Lujinxingia vulgaris: one gene and its partner. The protein of the gene in region 1 interacts with the protein of each later gene in a pairwise test. Links are inferred from orthologs where the notes say so. Each region holds a gene or a part of one and is shown on either strand. Other genes may lie near its edges.

Region 1 (14,858 bases):
TCGGGTGTATGTGCTGCCGCGGCTCTGGCGGCGATCGTCGCTCATCGTATGCTCCTCATCGCATTGTTGTGTGGAAATCGGTGTTGGCCGGTGAACTTCGTCTTCGTGATGAATACCCCGGGTGGCGAGGCGTCTCAACAGTGCGGCCGGGAAACTTAAGCAACATCGCCCCGACCGCTGCATCTCTCCTCCAGCGTCGCGGGCCGTCAGGGCGGCCCGCGGCGCGACGAACCTCCCGGAGTCGACCATGAAGCGCCTGCCCCCGAGCCCCTTCGCCCCGACCATGATCGCTGTGTTGATGATGTGTGCCACGCTGCTCTTCTCGCTCAACGCCTCGGCCCAGAACCGCGGCTACGATGTTCAGCTCAACACCCTGAGCGTGGAGCGTGACCGGGGCCAGCTCATCATCACCTACCAGGTCGATGCCCGCGACTGGGGCGCGCTGCAGCAGGCCCGCATTCAACCTCGTCTCAACGTCTACCTTCCCGACGGCTCCTCCCGTGACTTCGAGTTCGTGCAGGCGCTGCGTATCGACGCCCCCCGCGGTCAGGCGACCATGCGCCTGGGCAGCCGCGCCGCGGCCTCCCACGCCGAGCTCCGGCTGGTCGGCACCCAGGGCCCCAACACCATCACCACCATGCGCCTTGAGAGACGCCGACCCGCCCAGACCCTGCGTTTGCCCATCGTCGAGTTGCGCCGCTCCCCGGGCTACCCCGACCACGACGACCGTGACCGCGATGATCGCTACGACCGTGACCGCGACGATCGCTACGACCGGGACCGCTATGGCCGCCGCCACGACCGCGACGACCGCTATGGCCGTGACCGCGATGACCACGACGACCGCGATGATCGCTACGACCGCCGCCGCGACCGCGACCATCGCCGTCCCCCGCACGCCGGTCGCCCCCATCGTCCCGGACCGCCTCCGCACGCCGGACATCCGCACCACCCGCGCCCCGGTGCCTCCCGCGCCCAGATCGTTGAGGCCTGCGGCGACCAGAGCCCCTTCCCCGGTCAGGTCACCCACTGCATCGAGAGCGCCACTCGCCTCCCCGCAGCCGATGCCGTCGCGACCATCCGCGCCTGCGGTGACGCCACGACCTTCTCGGGTGATTTTGAGCACTGCATGAACACCGCCTCGGCCTTCCGCACCCCGCCGGCCCCAGCGATTCGGGCCTGTGGCGAGGCGACCTCCTTCTCCAGCGACTTCCGCGGCTGCGTCTCGGCTGCCGCGGGATTCCGCCACCGCCCCGCCCCGGTCATCCGGGCGTGCAGCGAGGCGACCTCCTTCTCGCGTGACTTCCAGCAATGCCTGGACGCCAGCCGCGCCTGAACCCCCTTCCTGACGTCAACACCCCGCGTCCCCAAACCTCGCCAGCGCCTCGATGCGCTGGCGAGGTTTTTTGCGTTAGCTCTTCGGCTCAATCAGCACCACGCGGTCGCCGGCGCCCACCGAATCCCCCTCACTCACCTCGATCGCCTTGATCGTGCCGTCGACCGGGCTGGTGATGTTGGTCTCCATCTTCATCGCCTCGGTGGAGAGCAGCGTATCACCGCGGCTGACCGCATCACCCACCGCCACCGCGATCGTAAGCACCTTGCCCTGCATCGGCGCCCCGACCTCCCCGGGCTTCGACTTATCGGCTTTGGGCCGCGCACCCGAGCTGAGTTCGGCCGAAGCGTCGATGATCGCCACATCGCGGGGCTGCCCGTTGAGCTCGAAGTAGACGCGGCGAGTGCCGTCATCGCGCACCTCGCTGATGGCTTTAAGTTTGATGACGAGGGTCTTGCCCTCCTCGATCTCCACCATCGTCTCGTCGCCCACCTCCATGCCGTAGAGAAAGGGCACCGTCTCCAGGATGCGGTACTCGCCAAACTCCTGGATGGTGCGCGCAAACCCGGCAAAGACCTTCGGGTAGAGCGCGTAGCTGATCGCCTCGCGGCGCGTGGGCTCGCGTCCCAGAAGATCCCGCAGTTCCTCCTCCTTCGCGCCCCAGTCATAATCCGCCATGCCCTCACCGGCCCGCCCCGTAAGCGGCTCGCGGCCCTTGAGCACGATCGACTGCAGCTTCCGGGGGAAGCCCCCGTAGGGCTGGCCCATATTGCCGTAGAAGAAGTCGATGACCGACTGCGGGAAGTCGATGTCTTCACCGCGCTCGGCCATCTCATAGATCGCCTCAAAGCTCAGGTCGTTCTGCACGAGGAACATCGAGAAGTCAGCCACCACCTTACTGGTCGGGGTGACCTTAACGATGTTGCCCATCTCCTTGTTGACCCGCTGGTAGGTCTGCTTGACCTCGGTCCAGCGCTCGCCAAGGCCGAGCTGAATCGCCCGCGGACGCAGGTTGGAGTACTGCCCGCCGGGGATCTCGTGGTTGTAGACATCGGTCGTCGAAGACTTAAGCCCCGACTCAAAGGGATAATAGATCTCGCGCAGAAGCTCCCAATGCTCCGAGAGGCGCTCCAGGGCCTGGCTGTCGAGATCGGGCTGGCGCGTCTGGCCCTCCAGCGCGCTCACCACCGCGTTGAGCGAGGGCTGGCTGGTGAGCCCGGCCATCGAGCTCAGCGCGCAATCCACTACATCCACGCCGGCCTGGGCGGCCATCAGGTACATCGCCACCCCGTTGCCGGAGGTGTCGTGGGTATGCAGGTGAATCGGCAGATCCACCGCCTCTTTGAGGGCTTCGACCAGCACTTTGGCCGAGTAGGGTTTGAGCAGGCCGGCCATATCCTTGATGTTGAGGATATGCGCCCCGCGGCTGGCGAGCTCTTTCGCCAGGTTGGTGTAGTAGTCCAGCGTGTACTTGGTCTCGTCGGGGTCGAGCACGTCTCCCGTGTAGCAGATCGAGGCCTCCACGATCTTACCGGCGCGGGCGACCTCCTCCATCGCCAGCTCCATATTCGGGACGTAGTTCAGCGCGTCGAAGACGCGGAAGACGTCCACGCCGGCCTGGGCGGCCTCCTGCACAAAGGCGCGCACCACGTTGTCGGGGTAGTTGGTGTAGCCCACGGCATTGGCGCCGCGCAGCAGCATCTGAAAGAGCGCCCCGGGGATGGCCTGGCGCATGCGCGCGAGCCGCTCCCAGGGATCTTCCTGCAGGAAGCGCATGCACACATCAAAGGTCGCCCCGCCCCACATCTCGTACGAGAAGAGCCCGGGGAGCATGTGCGCGGTCGCCGGGGCGATCTCCAGCAGATCGTTGGTGCGCACCCGCGTCGCCAGCAGCGACTGATGCGCATCGCGGAAGGTCGTATCGGTGACGAGCAGCGCCTCCTGGTTGCGGATCCATTTGGAAAGCCCCTCGGCCCCCTCCTGCTCAAAGACCGCGAAGGCGGGGCTTGTGGGGGGCTTGCCTTTGATCTTCGGTGCCTTCGGCACGATCAGCGGCTGCGGTCGGGCAAAGCGTGTGGTGCTGCCGGGCGGTCCGTTGACGGTGATGTCGCCCAGCGCCATCAGGGCCTTGGTGCCCCGGTCGCGACGCGGCGGGTACACAAAGAGCTGGGGCGTCTCGTCGATGAAGCGTGTGTGGGTATCGCCCGACAAAAACTGCTCGTGGCGCACCACCCGCTGCAAAAAGGGGAGGTTCGTCTTCACGCCGCGAATACGAAACTCCGCCAGACTGCGGTCCAGCCGCCTCGCCGCTTCGCCAAGGTCCTGCCCCCATGCCGAGACCTTCACCAGCATCGAGTCGTAAAAGGGCAAAATCTCGGAGCCCGAGCCCCCCACTCCGGCGTCCAGGCGGATGCCGTGGCCGGCCGCCGAGCGGTAGGTGATGATGCGCCCGGAGTCCGGCGCAAAATTGCGCTCCGGATCCTCGGTGGTCACCCGCGCCTGAATGGCCTGACCTTTGCGCTTGATGGCCTCCTGCCCCTCAATGCCGATGCTCGCGTCGCTGAGCTTCGCGCCCTCGGCCACCCGAATCATCGCCTGAATCAGGTCGCGGCCGGTGATCATCTCGGTGACCGTATGCTCAACCTGAATGCGGGTGTTCACCTCGATGAAGTAGATCTCAAAGCTCCCCTCACGCTCCTCGACCAGAAACTCCACGGTGCCCGCGCTGCTGTAGCCCACCTCCTCGGCCAGGCGCAGGCTGTACTCGTAGAGCTTCTCGCGCACCTCGTCAGCGAGATTGGGCGCCGGCGCAAGCTCCACGATCTTCTGCATGCGCCGCTGCACCGAGCAGTCGCGCTCAAAGAGGTGCACCACGTTGCCGTGGGTATCGCCTAAAAGCTGCACCTCGATATGGCGCGGGTTCACCACATAGCGCTCCAGAAACACCGAGGGGCTCCCAAAGGCCGCCTGCGACTCGCTGCGCGCTGAGCGCACCGCCTCCACAAGCTCGCTCTCCTGGTTGACCACGCGCATCCCACGGCCGCCCCCGCCGTGGGCGGCCTTCACCAGCAGCGGATAGCCGATGCTGGTCGCGGCCTGCAGCGCCTCCTCCTCGGTCTGCACCGCCCCGCCACTCCCGGGCACCACCGGCACCCCGGCGCGTTTGGCCACCTCCCGCGCGGCCAGCTTGTCGCCCAGCGCCCGCATCACCTCCGGTGGCGGCCCGATCCACACCAAACCCGCCTCAATCACCTTCTGCGCAAAGTCGGCGTTCTCGCTCAAGAACCCGTAGCCCGGGTGAATCGCGTCGACCCCCTTGGCCAGCGCCAGCTCAATGATCGCGTCCCCATCCAGGTACGCCTCCACCGGCTTTCCTTCCTCGCCAATCTGATAGGCCCGATCGGCCTTGTAGCGGTGGATCGCCAGCCGATCTTCAAAGCTGTAGATCGCCGTCGTCGCGAGCCCCAGCTCCGTGCACGCCCGAAAGATTCGAACCGCGATCTCCCCGCGGTTCGCCGCCAACACATTACGAATCTCTCTCGCCATAGCCGCACAACCTCACTCAAAAAGGAGTCTCATTCAGCAAAAACGCCGACCGCTCGCGCCTATCCGTTCATCTGTCATTCTCCCCCAGACCATAGCCCACCCGACGCGTCGCGTCATGCCCCCAACTCTCATCACCAACCCTCCGGCGGCGAGCCTTTTGCTGTTTTTTTGATCAGGATCTTTTAATCAGGGAGGGCTGTGTGATCGATCAGGGCCATGGACCAGGTATCTTACCTCCCGTTCTTGAGCGCTCGATCGCCGACTCGGACTGCTTAGCTCGCGTTCTGTTCGCAACAGAACGGCTACTCAGCCCCCTTAGCTCTCGTTCTGTTCACAACAGAACGGCAACTCAGACCCCTTAGCTCGCGTTCTGTTCGCAACAGATCGGCAACTCAGACCCCTTAGCTCGCGTTCTGTTCACAACAGATCGGCAACTCAGACCCCTTAGCTGCGATTCTACTCAGGTAAATCGCCAACTCAGCCTCCTTACCTCCCCTTTTACCTGGCCAGATCGCCAGCTCAGACCCCTTACCTCGCGTTTTACTCAGGTAAATCGGCAACTCAGACCCCTTACCTCTCGTTTTACCTGGCCAGATCGCCTACTCAGCCCCCTTACCTCTCGTTTTACCCGGGTAAATCGACAACTCAGACTCCTTACCTCCCCTTTTACCCGGGTAAATCGACAACTCAGCCATCGGCGCGGCAGCCGACTCCCAGCCCATGACCAAAAAAACGGCTCGCCATCGTCGTTATGCACCTCTGGGAGCGGCAGCGCCCACCTGATCCATTAGCGAAAAACCTGGATGCGTTCGGCGGCTTGTTCGACGACCTCGCGGGGTTGGGCGACGCAGAAACGTACGAGGTTGCGGCCGCCGTCGGTGGCGAAGAAGGCGGAGCCGGCGACCGAGGCGACGCCGGCCTTTTCGAGGATATGCATCGCCGAGGCGCGGGCGTCGTTGAGACGGAAGCGGCTCACGTCGGTGAGGATGTAGTAGGAGCCCTCGGGGACGTGGGGGGTCAGCCCGGCCTGGACGAGCGCGTCGCAGAAGAGATCGCGGTTGGCTTTGTACTTTTTGCGGATGTCGTCGAAGTAATCGTCGCCGATGACTTCCAGGGCGCGGGCCAGGCCGTGTTGCAGGGGCGTGGGGGCGCAGATGTAGAAAAGATCGTTCACAAGGCCCATCGGGCCGGCCAGGTGCGCGGGCGCGGCCACGTAGCCCAGGCGCCAGCCGGTGATGGCGAAGGTTTTGGAAAACCCCGACATGGTGATCGTACGCTCGAACATTCCCGGGAGCGTGGCCAGGCTGACGTGCTCCTGGCCGTCGTAGACGAGGTACTCGTAGATCTCGTCGGTGATGCCGAGCAGATCGTGGGTTTTGCAAAAATCGGCGATGACCCCGAGTTCGTCCCGGCTGAAGACTTTGCCGCTGGGGTTTCCGGGGGTGTTGACGAGCACGGCGCGGGTGCGGTCGGTGCGCAGGCGCTCCAGATCTTCCGGATCGAAGGACCAGTCCGGCGCCTTCATCGTGATGACTTTCGGCACGCAGCCGGCCACGCGGATGGCGTTGACGTGGTAGCCGTAAAAGGGTTCAAAGACGATGATCTCATCGCCCGGGTTAAAGAGCCCCTGCAGCGCGCAGATAAACGCGCCGGCCGAGCCGATGGTGGTGACGAGCTCGGTCTCCGGGTCGACGTCGATCTTGTTGTAGCGCTTGAGTTTTCTGGCGACGGCGTGGCGCAGCTCGTCCACGCCGTCGAAGCGGCTGTAGGTGCTCAGGTCTTCGCGCACCGCCTGGGCCGCGGCCTCTAAAAGCTCGGGCGGCGAGGGCAAGGGGCAGACGCCCTGGCCCAGGTTGATGCCGCCGAGGCGGTTGCATTCGCGGGTCATCGCCCGGATCTCGGACTGCTGCAAAAAGCCAATGCGTTCGCTGCGAAAATCCTGAGTACTCATCGACAGACTCACTTGCTGAGGTAGGCCGCCAGAAGGTCCAGGGTGGCGCGGAGGTCGCCCTTGTGGACCATCTCGGTGACGGTGTGAATGTAGCGGGTGGGCACGCTCAAGGTGATGGCGCGGCTGCCGGCGCGGGCGCGTTGCATGGCGCCGGCGTCGGTGCCGCCCATCGGCAGAACTTCGTACTGGTGGGTGATGCCTTCGGACTCAGCCAGATCGACGAAGGTGTCGACGAGCTCTTTGTTGCTGATGGTGTAGCCGTCGAGGATCTTGATGGCCACGCCCTTGCCCAGCTCCGTGATCTGCTCTTCGCCCGGGACCCCGGGGGTGTCGACGGCCAGGGTGGTGTCGATGGCGATGGAGATGTCCGGCTCGATGGCGTAGCCGCTGGTGATCGCGCCGCGAAGCCCGACCTCTTCCTGCACGGTGAAGACCACGTAGATGTCGTAGTTCTCGCTGGCCTGCAGACGCTCAAGCAGGCGCACGCCTACCCAGCAGGCCACGCGGTTGTCGAGGCATTTGCCGGTGACCATCTCACCGAGCTCGCTGAACTCCTGCACCAGCGTCACCGGGTCGCCCGGGCGGATTTTGGCGGTGACGGTGTCTTTATCGAGGCCGGTGTCCACAAAGAACTCGGCCATCTTGGGGATCTTGGTGCGATCTTCGGGCGCGGCGATATGAATCGGGCGTCCACCGGGGTTCATCACGCCTTCGATGACCTCGCCGTCGCGGGTCTGGATGCGCACGCGGCGCGCGAAGAGGTTGCGGTTATCAAAGCCGCCGGCGTTGTGCAGGCGAATGAAGCCCTTGTCGTCGATCAGGCGCACGTAGAAGGCGATCTCGTCCATATGGCAGGCGATCATCACCTTCTGGACGTCGGTGGCACCCTCGGCCGGCTTCTTGCGGCAGATCAGGTTGCCCATCGCGTCGGTGGTGATCTCATCGGCCAGGCCTTTGACCTTGGACTCGATAAACTCGCGCACCAGCTCTTCACGACCCGGGGCACCGGGCATCTCGGAGAGTACTTTGAGAAGATCCATCTACAGCCTCACTTCGCACAGCGATACAGAAAAGGAGTCAGAGCGCGCGCCAGAGGGGAGCGCACCGGCGGGAGGTCGCCTTGTACTACCAGCGCCCGGCCGGTACAAGGCGCCGGCCGGCTCGCCCACGCCTGAAGCGCGCTGATCTGCCGCAGGCCCGCGGCCGGATTTTCCTTTACAATCCCTGTGCCTCTGGCAAAGATGCCGCCGCCTGAGCCGCATCAACTCAATCGCCCCATAAGGGCATCGCGCGTTAAAGGAGCACAACATGGCTGAAAATCACGACGAACATGATGGCCCCATCCACCAGGCACCCTGGGTTCCGGTGGTCACCGTGGGCATCTGCTTTGGTGTGGCCGCGATCATTCTGATCAGCAAGTACATGGCCCACCTCTAAGCCGACAGATGTCGAAAAAAAACGCCGAGACGATGCGATCGTCTCGGCGTTTTTTTTGTGTCTGCTGCGGAGGTTGGCGAGCGACCTTCAGCCGATCTTTTTGATGCGCAGATGCGTGCTGATCATGGCGCTGCCGCTCAGGCCGAAGAGAAGCACCAGGGGGTGAAAGCCCCAGCCGAGAAGCTGCAGGTCGCCCCCCCAGAGAGCGGCGCCGTAGGCGCCGCGGTCAAAGGCCACCGCCATCACCAGCACCAGCACAAGGCTCGTGGGAATGGGCGTGCCCTCGTAGTAGGGGACTTTGCCCGAGCCCTCGCTGAGCTCGGCGGCGGTCACGTTGTAGCGGGCCAGACGCGCGATGCCGCAGACCACGAAAAAGATCAGCACGACCGCGTCCCAGCCCCCGCGCATGCCTAAGGTGTAGGCGAGCACGGCGGGCGCGACGCCGAAGGAGACGATGTCGGCCAGGGAATCGAGGTCGGCGCCCAGCGCGGAGTGTTTGCGGCGCCAGCGAGCGACCGCCCCGTCGAAGAGATCGAAGACCAGCGCCAGGGGCAGAAGCCCGAACGCCCACCAGACATAGAGGTCGATCTTCTCGTCCATGTAGTTCAGACAGCAGAAGATCGCGGCCACCCCGCAGGCGGCGTTGGCCATAGTGATGATGTCGGCCAGCGCGAAGGAGCGCAGCATCTCAAAGCGTTTGCGGCGCACAGGTTGCGCCGGCTCGTTCCATTCATCTGTCGAGCTCATGAGGCTCCTACGGTCGCGCTCTCTTCCATCGACTCCCACTCAAACTCCACCATCGAGGCGCCGCCGAGCTCGCGAGCCAGCTTACGGTCGAACTCCAGCATCTCGGCGTCGGCCATGCTCAGGGTCTCTTCATCGCTGGAGAAGATCGTCTGGCCGAAGACGACCTGGTCGGCCGCGCGCTGACGCGCGCTCTCGGCCGCCCCCAGCTGCCGGGCGACCTCGGGGAAGAGGTAGAGGGTGCGGCCGTCGTCTTCGACGCGGATCTCGCCATCGAAGTCCGCAAAGATCTCGTCGCCGCGGGGGTGCGTCTCAAAGATTTTGGCGTCGACCGGCCTGGCGACCCCGTCGGTGGCCGCCGAGAGATAGACGGCCTCGATGAGCTCGCGGCGCTCATTCTCCCGCTTCGCTCGGCGCAGCTTGCCCCCGCGGGCGAAGCGGCGGCCCAGGGGGATCGCAAAAAACATCAGGCTGAAGAGCACCGGGATCACCCCCAGCACCACCGACACCCCGGTGCTCAACCCGGTGACACCGCCCAGGATAAAGGCGCCCATGATCAGGTTGAAGGTGTTGAAGATCGCGATCCAGGTGTTGGTCGAGCCCTTGTTGCCGGTGAGCGGCGGCACGGTGACCTTGCGCGTCCAGATGGGTTTGGGCGGCTGCAGGCGATCGTCGGCGCCGGCCTCGCTGGTCACGCGCAGATCGTCAAAACGGTAGATCAGTGTGCCGTCGGCGGCTACGTCGATGTCTCCGCGAAAACGCACGGTGGCGGCGGTCAGGGCCTGGTCGGCTTCTTCCAGGCTAAGGCCGGTGCGGGAGGCCCAGTCGGCGGCGGTGATGCGCCCCTGGCGTGCGCGCACAAAGCGCGCAAAGGCGCGCTCCGCGGCGAGCTCGTCGCGGGTGAGCTCGGGTCCAAAAACAAACTGGAAGATGCGCTTGTAGAGCGGGACTTTGGGGCGCTCCACCTTGCGCCGCGGGCGCCTTCGGCGCCGCCGCCCTCCCCCGAAGTCGCTGAACCAGCTGATCCAGAAGACCGTCTCCAGGATGCGCGCGATCAGGTACACCGGCAGCAAAAAGACATCGCCCAAATCGTCGTTATCCTGCGAGGTCGCCGCGGCGATACCAGCGATGGCCAGCGCCAGCAGGAGCAGGATGAAGGTGGCCGTGTAGCCTATGAGCACCACCATGATCGAGACCTTGAAGATCCAGGTGAACGCCGCCCAGGCCTTCTTCTTAAAATCGTACCAGCGCCGCCCCTTCTGGTAGCCGCGGGCCTTCATCCCCGGGTCGAAGCGGTAGAGGAGGTTGCCATCGTCATCGACGTCGAGATGGCTCTGGTAGAGCTCGAGCATCTTGCGCATGGCGATCTCGGTCTCCTCATAAGGGAGGCCGGTCTCGGCGGCGACATCGCCGACGGTGGCCACACCGCCGCGTTTTTTCAACGCGCCGCGGATGCGGTCTTCCAACTCAAATGCGCTCGCTTGCTGCGCCATACGTCTTTGCCTCTGGGTAAATCAACATGCTTCAAGAAGGGGACAAAAGGCCGGTGGAACCTGCCCGGCGATCGCCGCGAGGTTGGCCGCTGAACCAACCGCGCTCAGTCCTCGAAACTTCCCCGACGCCCCTCGCCACGGGCGAAGCGGGCCGCGCCCCGCTCTGCTTCAGATCTAATCGCGGGCTGGCCGAGCTCAAACTCCCGGGCCAGGGCCCGGGGCTCATCCAGACCCCATTGCTCGAGCATGGAGCGGCGGTCGGAGCGCAGGCAGGTCTGGGGAAAGGCGGCGATCTGCTCCGCCCAACGCACCGCCTCAGCGAGCGCCTCACCGGGGGCGGTGAGGCGGTTGACCAGGCCCCAGTGATGGGCCTCCCCGGCGTCGAGGGGCCGACCTGTGAGGATCATCTCCATCGCCCGACTCTGCCCGATAAGCCGCGGCAGGCGCAGGGTACCGCCGTCGATGAGCGGCACGCCAAAGCGCCGGCAAAACACCCCGAAGATGGCAGTGCGGGCGGCCACCCGAAGGTCGCACCAGATGGCAAGCTCCAGCCCACCGGCCACAGCATACCCTTCCACAGCGGCGATCACGGGTTTTGAGAGCATCATGCGGGTAGGGCCCATCGGCCCGGGTCCATCGGGCTCAAGGCGGTTTCCCCGGCCTTCGGCAAAGGCTTTTAAGTCGGCGCCGGCGCAAAACGTGTCGCCGGCGCCGGTGAGCACGGCCACGTGCAGATCATCGCGGCGCTCGAAGGTCTCAAAGGCCTCCACCAGCTGCGCGGCGGTGGGGCGGTCGACGGCGTTTCGGCTGGCGGGGCGGTCGATGGTCACCACCCAGACCGGGCCGCGCTGCTCGACGCGAACTGTCGGTGCTGGAGAGGGCTCGGCGCCCGAAGAGGAGGAGCTCAAAAAACCCCTCCGCGGACGCGAGCCACCATCTTTGCAGCCAACTCGGTGGCGTAGATCATCGATCCGGCGTCGGCCACCCCCTTCCCGGCGATGTCGTAGGCGGTGCCGTGATCCACGGAAGTTCGGATGATGGGAAGCCCCAGGGTGATGTTCGCGGACTCCCCAAAGTGCAGCAATTTCAAGGGGATAAGCCCCTGATCATGGTACATGCAGATCACGGCATCATAAGGCATTCCCTCGCCGCGGAACTTCGCAAAGAGGGTGTCCGCAGGCCAGGGACCGCTGATCTCGGCGTCGGAGAACTCCCGGTCCAGATCGGCGACGGCCTGGTCGATCCACAGGAGTTCCTCATCGCCCATATGGCCGCGTTCGCCGGCGTGGGGGTTTAAACCACACACCGCCAGGCGCGGCCGCGCCACGCCAAAACGCTCCTTGAGCCCGGCCAGCGTCACCGCGCAGATCTCCCGAAGCAGGGGAGCGCTGAGGCGCTGGCTGACCTCCGAGAGCGCCACGTGCGTGGTCACCAGCGCCACCTTGAGGCGCTCTCCACCGAGCATCATCACCACCCGATCCTGACCATAATGGGCCTGCAAGACCTCGGTATGGCCGACCACGGGCATCTCGGCCAGCTCGAAGAGGGCTTTGTTCCAGGGGGCGGTCACAATCGCGTCGGCCCGGCCCTGGTCGACGTCTTCCATCGCACGCTGCAGCGCGCGCCACTGCACCAGCGCCGCGCGTCGGTCGAGCCTTCCCACCGGGCGTTTTGAAAAATCGAGCTCCGGCCCCACCTCCACCACCTCGATCGCCCCGGTGTACCCGAGCGCCCGGGCCTCCTGGCGCATCACCTCGTTGCTGCCGTAGACCACCGCCTCAATGGGGCTTTGCGTGGCGTCGAGGTGCGCCAGGGTCTTGACGATCACCTCCGGCCCGATGCCGGCGGCGTCCCCCATGGTCAGCGCCAGGCGCACAGGTGTTGCGGGGCTATCAGTAGCGGACATCGACATAGGCTTTGGCGCGAAGGGTCTGAAGGTAGGCTTCGATCTGGCGGTTCATCTCCTGCTCCTGAAGCTCGGCGCGGATGCGGGCGCGCTGCTCGGCGGCGGCCCGGGCGACGCGCTCCTCACTCTCGACCACTTCAATGATGTGGTAACCGAAAGGCGTGCGCACAGGCTCCGAGAGCTGGCCGGGCTCCATGGAGAACGCGGCCTGTTCAAAGGTGGATTCGAGCTGGCCGCGGCGAAACTCACCGAGCATCCCGCCCTGATCTTTGCCCGGGCCTTCGCTGTGCTGGCGGGCAACCTCCGCGAAGTCGGCGCCCTGCTCGACCATCGCCCGGAGCTCGGAGGCGCGCTGACGCGCGGCTTCCTCGGCGGTCTCACCCTCCCCGTCGACTTCTACGAGGATGTGGCGCACGCGAATGAAGCGCTCTTTGCCCGAGGACCCGTGACGACGGCGGTAGATCGAGTCGATCTCGGAGTCTGCCACCGTGGCGCTGCGACCGCTTAAGCTGACCATGCGCATGCGCAAAAGGTTGTCGCGCACGACCTCTTTGTAGGTCTCAAAGTCGATGCCGTACTGGGCCACCATCTGCATGAACTGCTGCTCGTCGAGCCCCTGCTGCTGGCGCAGAGTCCGCATCCAGTCGTTGACCTCCTCATCGCTGATCGACTCCCCGACCTCGGCGGCGGCCTGGTTGATCAACAGGCGATTCACCAGATCGTCGAGCACCTCCTGCAGCACCTCCTCGCGGCGCTCCGGGTTGTCGAGCACCCGCGCGCTGCGCCCCTGCTGCACGAGGTAGGTGCGCGCCTCTTTTTCGAGCTCATAGAGCGTGACGATCTCATCGTTCACCTGGGCCACCACCCGATCGATGATCGCGGCCTGGGCCGTCACGGGCACAGCCGCGCTGATGACGCCGGCGCCGGCAAAGGCCAGCACAGCCAGCAGAAAGGTTCGCAGCAGGGTGAATCGACTCATAACGCATGCTCTCAATGGGTATCTTTAAACGTCAATCATGGCGCGCGGACGGCTCAGTCGCCCGCGCCCTGGTCGCGCACCGGAAGGCGCGGAAGGTCGCGCAGGCGAGTGGGGAGCTCGGGCTGGGGGGGGGTGACAGTAGCGAGTACATCTTCATCGATCTCGATGGTGGCCTCGGCCATCAAGCGCTCCACAAGCTCGGTGCGAAGTCGGCGTCTTTTCTCTTCGAGCACGCGGGTGCGCAGCTCGCGCTCCACCTCGCTCAACGCGGGCTGGCGAGCGGGTTCTTCCTCGGCCACAAACGCCACCACCCAGCCTCGCTCATCTTCATAGGGCGTTGAGGCCTGGCCGACCGGTGTCTCAAACATCGTCTCGGCGCCGGCCACCGGCTGGCCAGCCTCCACCCAGCCGCGCGCCCCGCTGCGGTCGCCCGTTTTGCGATCGAAGGAGTACTGCCCGGCGAGCTCCGCAAAGGCGTTGAGCGCCTCTTGCGTGGTGGGGTAGGCCTCTTCGACAAAGCGGCGGCGCAGGCGCTCAGCCTCCTCGCGGGTCTGGGCCACAAGCTCGTAGACCATGCGGCGCGCGGGCCGCGCAAAGTCGGCGCGGTGCGCGTCGTAATAGGCCTGCAGCTCCTCGTCACCAACGGCCGCCCCGCCCTCCTCACGCAGCTGTTCAGCGAGCATCAGGCGCACCATCACCTCACGCATGGCGTGGCGCACCTGCGGGCTCTCTCCGAGGCCGGCCTCTTCGGCGGCGTCGGCCATCACCTCGAACTGCACCACGCTCTTCAAAAAGTCTTCGCGCTGCTCCGGCGACTGCAGCCGAGCGCGGGCGTGGGGAGCCAGGCTCTCGATGCGCCGCTCAAACTCCGCGCGGGTGATGGCCTCACCGTTGACCCGGGCGACCACCTGATCCTGGCCCGGGGCGCCGTCTTCAGCGCGCTCCTGGCGCGGCGCATCGCCTTCGGCCGAAGGCTTTTGAGGCGCACACGCCACGAGAAGCGCCCCGCCAACCATCATCCCCACCATCGTTTTCTTCGCGTTCATCATCTTCATGGGCACACCCTACAACGCCAGCAGTTGATTGAGAACGCTGCGCGCGGTGCGCATCAGCTGGGCAGACTCATCGACCTTGAGCTTGTAGATTAGTTTCATCTCGGCGGTCAGGCGCCAGCGCCCGCCACTTGCGTTCACAAGATCGAGGACCGCCGCCGGATTCAGCGGCGTGCGCGGGTCGAGCTCCATGGCAATGGCGCTCATCCCGGCGTCGAGACGCGCGGCGCCCAGACGGCGAAGATCGATCTTCACGCTGATGAGATCGCGCAGGTTTCGTACCGAGCTCGGCGGCTCGCCAAAACGATCGACGAGCTCCTCAAAGATCATCGCCAGCTCATCGCCCGAGCGCGCCAGCGAGAAGCGCTTGTAGAACATCAGGCGCAGGCTTGTGGCCGGGATGTAGGTGTCGGG
Region 2 (14,994 bases), on another replicon or contig:
CCCGGCGAGAGCCCCTCGTCGCCGATAATAAGACCTGGGCGCAGGTCGATGATGACATCGCTCGCCATACCGAGGTGATGCCCACGGCCCGATGGTGGGCGGTGTTCGTGCCCTCGGTGTTGCTGATGCTTGTCTTCCTCAGCTCGCTGGGTGTTGCCATCGGTACCGGTATCGGTACCAGCGGCATCAGCCACCCGGTTGGCTGGGGTGTGTTCATCATCAACTTCGTCTTCTGGATTGGTATTGGACACGCCGGGACGCTGATCTCGGCCATCCTCTTCCTCTTCCGCCAGAACTGGCGTACGGCCATTAACCGCTCGGCCGAGGCGATGACGATCTTCGCCGTTATGGTCGCCGGTCTCTTCCCGCTTTTGCACACGGGTCGACCCTGGTTTGCCTACTGGCTCTTCCCGCTTCCCAACGGACGCGGACCGCTGTGGGTCAACTTCAACTCGCCGCTTCTGTGGGACGTCTTCGCGGTCTCGACCTACGCGACGATCTCGGTGGTCTTCTGGTACGTGGGCCTGGTCCCCGACCTGGCGACGATCCGCGACCGCGCCAAGCACCCGCTGCGCAAGAAGCTCTACGGCATCCTGAGCCTGGGCTGGACCGGTGGAAACCGCTCCTGGCGTCACTACGAGGCCGCCTACCTGATGCTGGCCGGTCTGGCCACGCCGCTGGTCCTCTCGGTGCACACGATCGTGTCCTTCGACTTCGCCGTCTCGGTGATTCCGGGCTGGCACACCACGATCTTCCCGCCCTACTTCGTGGCCGGCGCCATCTTCAGTGGCTTCGCGATGGTGCTCACGCTGACGATCATCCTGCGTCACGTCTTCGACCTGAAGAGCTACATCACCATCAACCACCTGGAAGCCATGGCCAAGGTCGTGCTGCTTACCAGTGGCGTGGTCGGCATCGCGTACCTCACCGAGTTCATCATCGCCTACTACTCGGCGGTTCCCGCGGAGCGCTTCCACTTCGCCAACCGTATGTTTGGCCCCTACGCCTGGTCGGCCTTCATCATGTACGGCTGCAACATGGTGGTCCCGCAGCTGCTGTGGTTCAAGAAGCTGCGTCGCTCCATCCCGGTGCTCTTCGTGCTCTCACTCTTTGTGAACCTGGGCATGTGGTTTGAGCGCTTCGTTATCGTCGTCACCGCGCTCCACCGCGACTTCGTGCCCAGCTCCTGGGGTATGTACAACTTCAAGGCGATGGACTGGCTTCTGACCATCGGGTCGTTCGGGATGTTCTTCACCCTCTTCCTGCTCTTCGCCCGCGTGCTGCCCACCATCACCATGTTCGAAGTCAAGGCTGTGATGTCGCCTGAAGAAGCTTCGCGCAAGAACCGTAAGGAGGTCGTCGGTGGCTAAGGACAAAGAGACCAAAGAAACGCTCGAAGAGACCAGCGCTGAGACCTCCGCCGAAGAAACGGAGACCAGCGCGACGGACGCAGAGAACACCGCTGTGAACGACGTTGAAACCACCAAAGCCGAAGAAGGCGCCGAGGAAAGCGAGGCTTCCGAACAAGCCGCCGCTACCGAAGAGAGCGACGCATCTGAGGATGCAGCCGCTCAAGAGGCCGCCGCTTCGGATGAAAACGAAGACGCTGAAGACTCGTCCGAGGAGAACTCCGACGACGAGGTTGAGGAGTCCCACGAAAGCCTCACTGTCGCCGGCAACGGCGCCAGTGACGCAGTGGTTCCCCCGGCCGCAGGCGACGTCACCAACGGTGAAGGCATGAAGGGCATCGCTGCTTACTTCGACCTGCCCGACGACCTGATGCTGGCTGCGGCCCACACCCGCGACTCCAAGTACGACGCCTTTGAGGCCTACTCGCCATTCCCCATCCACGGGATGGACGACGCGATGGGCCTGGGTCGCTCCTGGATTCCCTGGGTGACCTTCGGCGCCGGCTCGGCGGGCTTTCTGACCGCCAACGCTATTCAGTTCTTCATGATGACCTTTGACTGGCCGATGATCGTCGGCGGCAAGCCCTACGCCCCCTGGCCCTCTTTTGTGCCGATCATGTTCGAGTTGACGGTGCTCTTTGCCGGGGTCACCACCGCGATTGTGATGCTGATCGCGGCGGGCTGCTTCCGCAAACCCTTCATCATCGATCCGGAGATCACCAAAGACCGCTTCGTGCTTTGGATCTCCGCCGACGACGACGCTTTTGATGCCGAAGAGGTCCGAGGATTTCTCGAGACGCTCAATCCGGTTGAAATTCGAACCATCACGAAAGGCGCTTAATCTCATGAGCATTCCAAGCACGCTAAAAACTCGCGTCGCTGTGACCGCGCTGGCCCTCCTGGGCGCCTCGTTCGTGGGCTGCATCTATGAGGTAGGGATCCCGGCCGACGGCAGCAAACCCGTTGGTGAGCTCAACCCCATCGAGGGCATGCATAACCAGACGAGCTATAAGGATCAGGAAGCCCAGCCGGTCTTCCGCGACGATCAGTCCCCCGGTATGCGTCTTCCGCCCCCGGCCACCGTGCCGGTCGACGGGCAGCTTCGCCCGGCTCAGCCCAGCCCCGACGCCAGCGCACAGCTGGTCAACCCGGTGCCGGTTAACGCCCAGAGCCTGGAGTACGGTCGCTTCCTCTACCGCACCAACTGCGCGGTCTGTCACGGCACCGAAGGCGCCGCCGACGGCACCATCGTTGTCTCCGGAGCCTACGGCGCACCGCCGAGTCTCCTGACCGATAAGCTGCGCGGCTATGAGGACGGACGCATCTACCACGTAGTCACCTACGGCCAGGGCGCGATGTGGGCCTACAAAAATAACCTCACCGATATGGAGCGCTGGGCCGTGGTCAACTACGTGCGCGCCCTGCAGCGGGCCGACTTCCCCGAGCCCATCGACCTGGATCGGATGCGCGACCAGTAACCCCATTTGACTCACGGACGCGCACTGCGCTCTTTGAACGACCGTTGAATTAGCATAGAGGCAAACTCCAATGGCTCACTCATCTCACCACCACGACATCGCGCCGCCCAAGCGCTTCGAGCTCCCCGGGGGCTTTCAGACTGCCGGACTCGCGCTCTTTGTGCTGGGCCTTGTGGTCTTTGTGGTCGGTCTCCTTATGGGAGAGTACAACGCGGTGCGCGCCTGGCGCGGATACATCATCGGGTTCTGGTTTACGCTTAGCCTGGGACTCTCCGGCCCCTTCTTCATCGCCACGCAATATCTGGCGAAGGCCGGCTGGAGCGTCTCCATTCGACGCGTTCCCGAGGCCTTCGGTGCCTTCCTGCTGCCGGTGATCATCTTCGGTGCCATCGCCCTTCTCGGCGCTGAGACCCTCTTTAAGTGGCTCCCTGCCGACCCGGCCGAAAACCACTACATCGACGCGGTCGTCGCCGCGAAGAGTGGTTTCCTCAACTTCACCGGCATCGCGTTTACCACCATCGCGTCGACGCTTGCCTGGTTCGGCTTCTACAGCTGGATGCGTCGCAACAGCCTGAAGCAGGACGAAGTAGGCGGCTACAAGCTCACCCACACCAACATCTGGGTCAGCGCGGGCTTCCTCCTGGTCTTTGTCATCGGGTTCTCGTTCATGACCTGGTACTGGATCATGTCCTTCAACGCGCACTGGTACTCCACGATGTTCTCGGTCTACGCCTTCGCCGGCCTCTTCCAGTCTGGCCTGAGCGTGATGGTCCTGATCATCCTCTACCTCAAGCGCCGCGGCTACTTTGGTGATACCGTCGGTACCCAGCACATCCACGACATGGGCAAGCTGGTCTTCGCCTTCACCGTCTTCTACGCCTACATCGCGTTTAGCCAGTTCCTGCTGATCTGGTACGCAAACATTCCCGAGGCGGCCGAGTGGTATGTCCACCGGACGGAGAACGGCTGGGGCTTCTTCCTCTTCATCCTGCCCTTCATCAAGTTCATCATTCCCTTCCTTCTTCTGCTTCCTCAGGAGCATAAGAAGAACAAGAACAACATCCTGCAGTACGTGTGCGGATGGCTTATCCTGACCCAGCTCTACGAAGTCTGGCTCTGGGTTGCGCCCTACCCCGCCATCAAGGGTAGCTACTCCCCGCTGTGGCCGGTCTTTGAACTTCCGATCGCGCTGGGCTTTGTGGGCCTCTTCATCGTGGTCGTCGGCCGCGCGCTGGCCAAGCACAACCTGGTGCCGCTCAAAGATCCCTTCCTGGGCGAGAGCATCCCGCACTCCCACGACCACCTCATCTACCCCAACGGCAAGCCGGAGTGAGTTTCACTTCATCCGAACGCTCTTGAGGTTCTGGCATCCACGCTCTACGCAGTGACGTCATGAAAAACGCTACGCTTAAAAATGGTCTTAAAATCGCGCTGGTCACCGGCGGCATGGTCGCCCTGATCCCCACCGTCTACGGCCAGGGAATCGGGCTTCAGACCCTCGATCGCATGCTGGTGCCGACCCCCCAGAAGATCGAACGCGGGGAGAAGGTCTTCGCCGAACAGTGTGCCTCCTGCCACGGCGATCAGGGCCGTGGTGGTGCCGAGCTCGCTCAGCGCAACGGCGCTCAGGGCTTTGTCGGCACCCAGGTGGAACGCTCCGGTCTGGAGTCGATCTACAGCGTCGTCGCCCACGGCTACGCCTCCGAGAGCTTCGAGCACACGCCCTTCAATAACCTGTTCTTCCAGGATCAATGGGCGGTCTCGCACTACGTGCACAGCCTGATTGAGAACCCCAACCCGGTCCCGGCGGAGCTCTCTGAGCGTATCCGTCAGGAAGCCGAGTTCGGCGTCTGTGATCCGGAAATCCGTGTGGGCATCGCCGACCTTGTCGAGCCCTCGGGTGACGAGCAGTTGGCCAAGGGTGAAGAGATCTTCGCCCAGCAGTGTGCCTCCTGCCACGGCGCTCAAGGTAAAGGCGACGGCCCTGCCGGTGGTGCGCTCAACCCGCCTCCGCGTAACTTCGAAGCGCCGCCGGCCGACTGGACCAACGGCACCAGCGCGCTGGCTGTTTACAACACCCTCTTCGGCGGCATCTCGGGCACCTCGATGCCCGCCTACGGCCACCTCCCCGAAGAGGAGCTCTGGGCGCTGACGCACTATATTCGCGAAACCTTTGTGCCCGAGCAGAATCAGGAGCCGGCCACCGACGAGCAGGTCAACGCTGTCTGCCGTTCGCTGAGCGCCCCGCCGCGCCCCGACGCCATCCCGGTCAATGACGCGATGCGCTTCCTGGCGGCGGACGCCGCTGAGAATCGCATGATTCGCCTGGGACAGTACGGCGACCCGACCCTCGCCGCCGACGCCAACGCCGAGGCCGGACAGCAGGTCTACGGTCAGATGTGCGCCAGCTGCCACGGCAGCCAGGGCGCCGGCGCCCGCAACGTGGGACCCTACGGCGCGTTCCCGCCCTTCCTTTACATCAACGTGGGACGTCTCGTGCCTGCCTCGGTCGGTGGCACCTACCAGGACGTTGCTGCCCGCACCATCGGCGGCGTACACGCAACGCTTCCCAACATGACTCCGGCCGCGTCCCTCTCCGAGCAAAACTGGAAGGACCTCCAGGCCTACGTTGCCGGCTTTGAAGGCGAAGGCAGCGACCGGGTCACCACCGTGCAGCCCCTCGACGAGACCACCTCGCCGGCCGACACCACCGGTGAGATTCCCGCCGATGGCCAGGCCGAACCCGGCGCTGTTACGACTCCCGCTCCGGAAGCTCCGGCCGACGAGACGCAAAATTGAGATGATCGCCGTCTTCGGGCGGCGTGACCATTGACTTCACGCTCTGCGTTATGAACGCTTCAACCTCCAGTCAACCGTCGCAGATGCTGGGCCTCGCGCCTTCGACGAACGGCAACCTTATGAGTAAAAAAACCATGAGCGGCTATTTTAACCCTCGCCACCTCAAGCGCGCAGCGCTGCTCGTCGCGCTCACCCTGGCGCTGCTGATCCCGGCGACCGCGTTTGCGGTCCCCGGCTCCGGGGAGTTCATCGCCCACTACACCCAGAACGGTCGCGAGATGACCGGCCTCTACAACATGATCGCCAAGATCTGTCTTGGAGTGCTGATCCTTGTTGAGGTTGTGCTGGTTGCGGCGATCTTCAAGTTCCGCCGTCGCAGTGACGACGAGCGCCCGGTTCAGAATCACGGCAACCTGGTGCTGGAAATCGGTTGGACCACCGCCGCCGCGCTTTTCCAGATCTGGATCGGCGTCGCTACCATCAACGTCATGTTCGCCACCGAGGTCATCCCCGACGATATCGACATGACCGTCGAGGCCGTGGCCTACCAGTGGGACTGGCAGTTTGTGTACCCCGACCACGGGGGCCTGGTGCACAGCGACCTTGTGGTGCCGGCCAACACCAACGTGAAGCTCGAGGTGACCTCTCGCGACGTTATTCACTCCATCTTTGTGCCCGACCTGGGCATCAAGATGGACGCTGTGCCCGGCCGCTTCAACTACTGGTGGTTCCGCGCTGACGGCCCGGTCAATCAGGTTCGCGTCGATGAGTTCGCCACCGTAGAACGTCAGGAGCGCGAGTACGTGACGACCCGTCCGGACTTCATGCAAACCCGTCCGGACGCCACCGCCAAAAACACCTCCGGCCTTGAGCGTCGCGTCACCTACCTGGGCCGCTCGCGTACCGTCGAAGAGGTCTCTCCTTACGCGAAGTACAGCGCCATCGAATACCAGGGCACCTGCACCGAGCTCTGCGGTCTGGGCCACTGGGACATGTACTTCCGCGCGGTGGTCATGACGCCGTCGAGCTTCCGCCAGTGGGTCTTCGATATGCAGAACGCGGTGACCGAAGCCAACGGCCCCGACGTCTTCGCCGCGCGCTGCGCCACCTGCCACGGTGAGAGCGGCCAGGGCCAGGGCGACCAGTTCCCCACCCTCGTGGGTGCGGCCCGCGTTGTCGAAGAGGGTCAGAAAGACTCCCACATCCAGCTCGTACTGCAGGGCAAAGGCGTGATGCCGGCCTTCGGTCAGATCCTCAACGACGCGGAAGTCACTGCCGTCGTCAACCACGAGCGTCTCAGCTGGGGTAACGCCGGCGGTGAGGTCACCGACGAGGATGTTGCTCGAGTGCGCGAATCTCTGGGCCTTCCGCCCTTCCCGGCTGGCGGCGTCGAGCCGACCCCGACCCCGGATCTGATGGCCGCTGGCGAGCGCATCTTTGAGAGCTGCGTCAGCTGCCACGGTCGCGACGGGCAAGGCCCCGACTACATCCCCTCGCTGGCCGGCAACAGCAAGGTCAACGGCGACGTCGCCGCACTCGCTGAGCTTCTCATTAAGGGCGCCGACAGCGACCAGTGGCCTGGCGAGAAGACCCCGGTGGCTCGCTCCATGACCGACTTCCAGCTGGCCTCGTTGCTCACCTACCTGCGCGGCTCCTTCGGCAACGAGAGCGATCCGGTGCAGCCCGGCGACATCGAGCGGATCCGACGCGACATGAACTGATACGATTGAGTTTGGCGCCCGCTGAGGGCGCCCTATCGATAGACTTACACTTGGGGGAGCCCCCGGCTCCCCATGCAGGCTAAAAAAGCGGCGAGGCATCGCATCATGGAAATCAAGGCCAAAGGTTACCTGTCTCCTCTCTCCGAAGAGGCCAAGACCTCCCTGTGGGTCTACCTCAAGGAATGGATGTGCACGACGGACGCCAAGCGTATCGGGGTGCTCTACCTGCTCTTCGCCACCTTTATGGCGCTCTGGGGCGGCATCCTCTCAGTCATCATCCGGTTGGAGCTGGCCGCACACGGCCCGCACATCATCACCGACGCGTCCTTCTACAACGCGCTTCCGGGGATGCACGCCACCGCGATGATCTTCTTCTTTATCATCCCGGCATTTACCGGGGTGGCCAACTTCGTGGTGCCTATCCAGATCGGCGCGCCCGACATGGCCTTCCCCAAGCTGAACCTGGCGGCGTTCTGGATCCTGCCCCCGGCGGCCATCCTGACCTTTGCCGGCTTCTTCATGAACAGCCTGCCTGAGTTCGGCTGGACGGCGTACCCGCCGCTCTCCAACTCGGTCTACTCTCCCATCTGGGGTGCGGACTTCTGGGTTATCGGCCTGATTCTCGTCGGCGTGAGCTCGACGCTGGGTGCGGTCAACTTCCTTGCGACCGTCTTCAACATGCGCTGCAAGGGCATGAAGATGTTCCAGCTGCCGCTCTTCACCTGGGCGATGACCGTCACCAGCTTCCTGATCCTGGCGGCCACCCCGGTACTCACCAGCGCGCTGCTGATGCTCACCTTCGAGCGTATGTTCCCCGGCGTCTTCTACTTCTTCAATCCGGCCGGCGGTGGTGACCCGATCCTCTACCAGCACCTCTTCTGGTTCTACTCCCACCCGGCCGTGTACATCATGATCCTGCCCGGCTTCGGCATGGTCAGCGAAGTGATCACCGTGTTCAGCCGCAAGCACATCTTCGGTTATGTGCTGATGGTCTGGTCGATGATCGCCATCGCGGTGCTCGGCTTCCTGGTCTGGGCGCACCACATGTTCGCCACCGGTATCGCACTTGAGATTCGCGTGGGCTTTATGTTCCTCACCATGCTCATCGCGGTGCCCACCGGCATCAAGATCTTCAGCTGGCTTGCCACGATGTGGGGCGGCTCGATCAAATTCGATACCCCGATGCTCTACGCCACCGGGTTCCTGGCGATGTTCACCATCGGCGGTCTCTCCGGGGTTGTGCTGGCCAGCGTGCCGGTCGACATCCAGCTTCACGACACCTACTACGTCGTCGCCCACATCCACTATGTGCTCGTGGCCGGCTCGCTGATGACTGCCTTTGCCGGCGTGTACTTCTGGTTCCCGAAGATCACCGGCCGCTTCTACAACGAGCTGCTCGGCAAGGTGCACTTCTGGCTGACGGCCATCTTCATCAACGTGACCTTCTTCGTGCAGCACTGGCTGGGCATGAAGGGTATGCCGCGCCGCTATTACGACTACGATCCGGCGTTCGAGCTGGCCAACATGGTCTCCTCGGTCGGCTCGGTGGTCCTCTTCCTGGCGCAGTTCATCTTCATCGCCAACATGCTCTGGAGCATGCGCAACGGTAAGATTGCCGAGGGCAACGCCTGGAAGGACGGCTTTACGCTTGAGTGGCAAATCACCTCGCCGCCGGATCACCACAACTTCCACCATGAGCCCTACTGGAAGCCGCTGATTCGCCAGCACGTCGGCCCCGACCAGCCCGGCGGCCTGTGGCATCGCTACGACGACTGATCTTCGCAGGGGGCGGCGCCGCTCAACTACGCGGCGCCTCTCACCTCGGTCTCACCTGATTTAAGCTATTGACTTAAGAGGTCCTTGAAATGGCATCACAAAACGCCTCCCTTGCGGCAGACTCCATGGTCGGTGAAGAGTCGTTGGGTGTATCCAACGGCAAGCTGGGCATGTGGGCATTTCTGGTCATGGACGCCATGACCTTCGCCGGCCTGCTCGCTGGCTACGCCCGCCTGCGCTGGACGCCCGGCAGCGACTGGCCGCTTCCCATCGAAGCGTTCGGTTTCACCGGCATTCAGCTCACCGCGCTCAACACCTTCATCCTGATCTGCTCCAGTGTCTCGATGGTCCACGTGCTCGCCGAGCAGATGCGCGGCAATATGGAGCGCGCCAAGAAGTGGATGCTCTTCACCATCTTCGGCGGACTGGTCTTCCTGGGCATCCAGGGCTTTGAGTGGACCCACCTGATCATGGACATGTGGCCCTACCTCTTCGATGAGGGCTACGAGGCCGCCTACAGCGTGAACTTCGCGGCGACCTTCTTCATCCTGACCGGTTTCCACGGCCTGCACGTCTCGGTGGGTGTGATCTACAACCTGATCATCTACCTGGGCCTGCGCAGCGGGAAGATCACCAAAGACGACACCTCGGTGGTCGAGATCGCCGGGCTCTACTGGCACTTCGTTGACCTGGTGTGGATTCTCGTCTTCACCTTCGTCTACCTGATCTGAAAGGTGCCCCGGCGCCTTGTGATACGAATCAACGCTTTCACAGGACTTTGACATGGCTTCTCACGACGCAACGAGTGATCCGAATGCGGGCTGGGGCTGGGGGTTTGACTTCCTCTACAGCCAGTACATGTGGGTTTGGCTGGCGCTGCTCATCCTGACCCTGGTCGAGGTGGTCATCCCCGAGCCGGAGATCGTCGGACTGAGCTTTCAGTTCTCGCGCCCCTTTGTTGTGATCTCGCTCATCAGCCTGGCGCTGGTGAAGACCTGGATGGTCGCCTGGTACTACATGCACCTGATCGCGGAGCGCCCCTCGATCATCCTGATTGCATGCGCGCCCTTCCTCTTCTCGCTCTTTTTGACGATCGGCATCTTCCCCTGGAACGGGGGCTGATCGTAGGAGGCCTCCGACACTTTCGTCGGAGGGTTCAGGGCATCCCACACCCCGCGCTTTCTACACAGGAAGCCGCGGGGTGTTTTTTTATGCGTCGAACATCGCGACAATTTGCCCTCTTGGCTTGAAAGTCACCGCTGCGCATGATTAGTTTGCGGCGCTGTGGGCTTTCCAATTATCAGCCCGGATCCCTCCCGCTCTACCCCCCTTCTAAGAGTCTGGCCGATGCATGGCGTTCAACGTTTTCTTTTTCTGGCGCGCGAGTTTGCGCAGCTGACCAAGCCGGGCATTCTTCGCCTGCTGGTGATCACGCAGTTCTGCACGATGCTGGTCGCCGCCGGGGGCGTGCCCGACCTGTGGACCGCCATCTGGGCGACGCTGGGCACCGTGATGATCTGCGGCAGCGCCAACACCATCAACATGGTCTGGGATCAGGACATCGACGGGCTGATGGGCCGAACGGCGCACCGACCGCTGGTTGTGGGCACGATTAAGCCCGCCCACGCCCTGCTCTTCTCGGGAGCTCTGGGCCTGGGCGCTGTGCTGATCCTGACCTTCCTGGTCAACCCGCTCGCCGCGCTGATGGGCATCGCCGGACACGCCTATTATGCGGTCATTTACACGATGTGGCTCAAGCGCAGCACCCCGCAGAACATCGTCATTGGCGGTGCTGCCGGCGCCTTCCCGGCGCTTATCGGCTGGGCGGCGGTCACCGGCGAGTTGAGCCTGACGGCATGGCTTATCTTCGCGATTGTCTTCTTCTGGACCCCGCCGCATTTCTGGGCGCTGGCGCTCTATAAAGACGTCGAGTACGGCAAGGCCAACGTGCCGATGATGCCCAACGTGCGCGGCCATCACACCACCAAGCTGCAGATGCTCATCTACATGCTGCTTCTGCTGGGAACCTCACTGGCGCTGAGCCTGACCGGTGATGTGGGCCTGATCTATCTTGTGGCCGCGGTCATTCTTGGTGCCGGCTTTACCTACTGCTGCATCCGCGCTGCGTTTGATACCACCGACTACTGGGCCAAACGCACCTTTGCCTTTTCGATCATCTACCTGGGTCTGCTCTTCGCGGCGATGTCCTTCGACAGCCTCCAGACCCATTACTTCACCGAGCGTCACTACCTGGCGGCGATCGAGCGCGATGCCGATCGCATGCGCGCGGAGCAGGACATCGATGAGATTCGTCGCCTGCACAACAGCGCCTCAGCGCCCGTGCTGACCTCGACCCCCTGAGCCCGGAGTGCCTCTGATGGCGAGCTCACCGCATAACGTTCCCACCTCGGAGATGGCCGAGAAAAACGCCCGACTTGGCAAGTGGTTTATCGGCGTCATCGTCGGGATGTTCGTTCTGGGATTTGCGTCCATTCCCCTCTACCGCTGGGTCTGCGCACAGACCGATCCGGGCGGTTCGGCCTATTTTAATGGCGAGGCCGACTCCTACGAGGGTGTGGTGGTCGATGAAAGCCGCCAGATTCGCGTGCGTTTCGCGACCAATGTTGAGCGCCAGCTGCCCTGGTCTTTCAACGTCGCCGAGAAGCACGCCACGGTTCACCCCGGCGAGAAGCGCCTGGTGAGCTTCACCGCGTATAACAACGCGCCCTATCCGGTGAAGGGAAAAGCGGTCTACGACATCAACCCGCCCGAGGCTGCGCCCTACTTTAAGAAGATCGAGTGCTTCTGTTTCGTGGAGCAAACCATCGACGGGGAGTCGAAGTACGAGCTGCCGCTCTACTTCTGGTTTGACCCGGAGTTGCCCGAACACGTGACCGAGGTCACCCTGGCTTACACCTTCTTCAGCGCCGACAGCTCCATGACCCGCGCCAGTCGAGAGAAGTGATGAGCGATGAGCAACCCGCTAAATCGACCGAAGACTCAGTCCCCCGGCCGGGCGCATTTCAGGTCGATGATGAGACTCGGCGTCGTAATCGTCTCACCGCGATCATCATCACCGTGCTTGTGCTGATCATGATCCTCGTGGGCACCCGTCACCAGCTCTTTGGTCCTTGATGGCATCCCGTCGTTTTAAAGCACCGGGGGTAGTCGCCACGCTCTTCGCACTCCTGGGCCTTGCGATCCTGGTGTGGCTGGGCACCTGGCAGAGCATCCGCTACCAGGAGAAGTCCGCTGCCGAGTCGCAGCAGGATGCGCTGGCCGACGCAACGCCACGCGCCGTCACCTCCCTCGACGCTCTCAACAGTGGCGAGCTGGACTTTCACCCGGTGACCTTGCGTGGGGAGTTTGCCGCCGAGCCCTCCTTTCTGATCAAGCATCGCATTTATCAGGGGAAACCGGGCTACTGGCTGGTCAGCCCGCTGGTAATGGAGAGCGGAGAGGCCGTGCTGGTGAACCGGGGTTGGCTTCCTTATGAGAAAGGTGAGGCCACGGCTTCTGCGATCATCGCAGGCACCGCTGGCGAGCAGAAGCTGCATGGTCTTGTTCACTACCTGGACTACGTCGTAGCCGACACACCCACACGAGATGCCCTGAAGAAGGGAGAGCGCGACACCACACTGGTCTTCTGGGACTCCTACGACACCGAAGGTATGCACCAGGCCATCGAGGCTCCCACGCCCTCGCGTGCCGTCATCGTGACGCTCTCCGAAGATCACTCCGGCTCGCCATACCCCATCGCCAGCTACGCGCATATCACCGAGCCCTACCTGACCGCCGAGAAGCATTTCGGTTATGCCCTGACCTGGTACAGCCTGGCAGTCGCGCTTATCGCGATCTATGTCGCGGCTGGCTTCGGGGCGCTCAAAGCGCACGCGATGGCGCCTCGTGAAGACGGGCAGGTTGATTCGCATTCCTGACTCGTCGCATGCGGTGCGGTTCCCCCCTGCCTCGCCAGCTAGAAACGCCCTCCCCACCCCAGCGTTGTCCCGTCCGGCCCTACGCTCACGTCGAATCCCGACATTGAGCCTTGCGGGTGTGCGTCATGGCCCACGCCGTCGATGATGAGCGCTCCGAGCACCGCGGCTCCGACCCCCAGCGTGATGCCGGCACCCAGGCGATGAAGATTGAGCGAGCGCGAGCGTGCGAGACGCTCTTCTTCCGAGGTGAAGTCCATCGCCTGTGTAGACTCGCAGCTCACCCAGGAGTCACCGCCGGTTTGCGCCGAGCAGTTGTAGCGATGTTGCGCCATCAGCGTGTAACCGAGCCAGGCGCCCCCGGCGAGCATCAGGGTGGTGGGGGCAGCCCACGCGACGGGACCGGGGGAAGATGGGGCGGGAGAAAGCGCAACCGGATCGGGCCGCCCCGGGTCGCCCGCGGCTTCGTAGAGCTCGGGCAGTACCGCTCCGAGTGCGCGATGTGCGGCCTGCGTGTCGTTAAAATCGATCAGCACCGCGTTGTATTCGTCATCCACTGTGGCGCTCCACAGACACGCCTGCCCCTCTTTGATCGACTCGATCGGGCCGCAGTAGTCGCCAGTTCCCAGAAGCACGATCTCATCCACCTGACGCGTGTTGGCCATGGAGCGCATATCCTCAGCGCCAACATGTATTCCCGGGTGGGCAGACGGCCAGTATCCCACGCTATGCTCTCCCGGGGTGAATCCGCCCACGCTCCAGGCGGCTTCCCCAAGAACCGTCTCTCCTCCGCAGTCGGCTGAGAAGACGTAGCGCTGCCCGGGCTTGACGCGAAGTCTCGACACTCCCACCTTTTGGCCGAATACAAGTACCGGACAATCCCAGTGGTCTTGCACGTTGATGGTGAGGGTTGTCTCGTAGGTAGCGAGCTTCTGGCGGGCAACCTCCCACATCTCAGCAACTTCCGGGGGCCAGCGCCTTGTGAGAATGGATCGCGCCACAAAGGTATAGGCAAGTCGCTCGATCAGGTGTTGGGCGCGCTCCTTATGCCCCATATCCAGAAGCGCTCGCGCCAGGTAGAGCCCCGCGCTCCGCACGAACACGGCCGCGTCCATGTCGCCCCCCCACGCTTCAGGCACATCGAGCATGCGTTGCACCCGGCCATCGAGCATGGCGGCTGCGGCCTGCGCTCCCTCATAAAAGTACGCATGCTCGGCGGCCTCAGCCCACGTGATGATCTCGTCGCGATACTCCGGCGAGATGTCGGGAAGCCCGTGGTAGTCATCCACGACCTGCACCGACGACCAGGAGCGCAAGAGCTCGGCTGCCGCCTGCGCCGCCTCCAGGTCCTCCTCGTACGTAAGGAGGGAGACCACGGTCACCCGGGCCCGGGTCTCAGCAGTCGGTGCCCAGGGCTCGACCTGGGCCTGCGCCCCGCCGGCGAAGCTCTGCACCAAACCCACCACCCCCACCGCCAACACCCACGCCACCGCTGATCGCATCTCGCCTCCCAACACCAGAGAAATCCCACAGCCCGACCATCGGGCTCTCGTCTGTTATCGGGTGCTGAACGGGACTTTTGCGTGACTTAACATTTATTTACACAACAGGTGCGCTCTACCACCAAAAAACCCGCCTTGCGCGGGCAAGGCGGGTTTTGAGTTTTGCGCGGAGTGAGGGGGCGCGCTTTCGGCGCCCCCCAATGGCGATCTCCCGAGCTCAGAAGACGGTCAGCGCATGGTAGGGCACGCCATGAAGGCGTTTGGAGCCCTCCAGAAAGCCCAGCTCCACCAGGAAGGCACACTCCACCACCACCGCGCCAAGCTCCTGCACCAGGGCGATGGTGGCGCCACAGGTGCCGCCGGTCGCCAGCAGG

The links.
Region 2: the proteins of FRC98_RS14915 (region 1) and ctaD interact in binary tests that used the Escherichia coli proteins (3 or more experiments, as listed by UniProt). The link is inferred for Lujinxingia vulgaris from one-to-one orthologs.

The regions. Positions count from the first base shown.
Region 1 is NZ_VOSM01000007.1:230,613-245,470, reverse strand. What follows is about bases 4,752-7,595. They hold FRC98_RS14915 (pyridoxal phosphate-dependent aminotransferase), read right to left. Parts: upstream 6,834-7,595; coding sequence 5,670-6,833; downstream 4,752-5,669. Other genes in these bases: FRC98_RS14910 (M42 family metallopeptidase), read right to left, coding at 6,842-7,595; FRC98_RS14920 (pyruvate carboxylase), read right to left, coding at 4,752-4,882. Also shown: FRC98_RS14930 (hypothetical protein), read right to left, coding at 1-45; FRC98_RS14925 (hypothetical protein), read left to right, coding at 248-1,336; more of FRC98_RS14920, read right to left, coding at 1,412-4,751; more of FRC98_RS14910, read right to left, coding at 7,596-7,873; FRC98_RS22060 (hypothetical protein), read left to right, coding at 8,142-8,270; pssA (CDP-diacylglycerol--serine O-phosphatidyltransferase), read right to left, coding at 8,358-9,017; FRC98_RS14900 (hypothetical protein), read right to left, coding at 9,014-10,507; FRC98_RS14895 (crotonase/enoyl-CoA hydratase family protein), read right to left, coding at 10,612-11,415; 4-hydroxythreonine-4-phosphate dehydrogenase PdxA, read right to left, coding at 11,412-12,413; FRC98_RS14885 (peptidylprolyl isomerase), read right to left, coding at 12,400-13,392; FRC98_RS14880 (peptidylprolyl isomerase), read right to left, coding at 13,446-14,447; mfd (transcription-repair coupling factor), read right to left, coding at 14,457-14,858. UniProt on the Escherichia coli protein: Shows aminotransferase activity with methionine and histidine as substrates, and to a lesser extent also with phenylalanine.
Region 2 is NZ_VOSM01000002.1:675,432-690,425, reverse strand. The notes cover bases 6,909-9,888. They hold ctaD (cytochrome c oxidase subunit I), read left to right. Parts: upstream 6,909-7,593; coding sequence 7,594-9,183; downstream 9,184-9,888. Other genes in these bases: FRC98_RS06310 (cytochrome c oxidase subunit 3), read left to right, coding at 9,273-9,888; FRC98_RS06320 (cytochrome c oxidase subunit II), read left to right, coding at 6,909-7,407. In the rest of the region: nrfD (NrfD/PsrC family molybdoenzyme membrane anchor subunit), read left to right, coding at 1-1,370; FRC98_RS06340 (DUF3341 domain-containing protein), read left to right, coding at 1,363-2,250; FRC98_RS06335 (c-type cytochrome), read left to right, coding at 2,255-2,887; FRC98_RS06330 (phospholipid-translocating P-type ATPase), read left to right, coding at 2,958-4,220; FRC98_RS06325 (c-type cytochrome), read left to right, coding at 4,280-5,686; more of FRC98_RS06320, read left to right, coding at 5,806-6,908; more of FRC98_RS06310, read left to right, coding at 9,889-9,914; FRC98_RS06305 (cytochrome C oxidase subunit IV family protein), read left to right, coding at 9,967-10,305; FRC98_RS06300 (heme o synthase), read left to right, coding at 10,531-11,544; FRC98_RS06295 (cytochrome c oxidase assembly protein), read left to right, coding at 11,561-12,148; FRC98_RS21355 (hypothetical protein), read left to right, coding at 12,148-12,318; FRC98_RS06290 (SURF1 family protein), read left to right, coding at 12,318-13,121; FRC98_RS06285 (hypothetical protein), read right to left, coding at 13,160-14,620; FRC98_RS06280 (adenine phosphoribosyltransferase), read right to left, coding at 14,838-14,994. UniProt on the Escherichia coli protein: Cytochrome bo(3) ubiquinol oxidase is the terminal enzyme in the aerobic respiratory chain of E.coli that predominates when cells are grown at high aeration.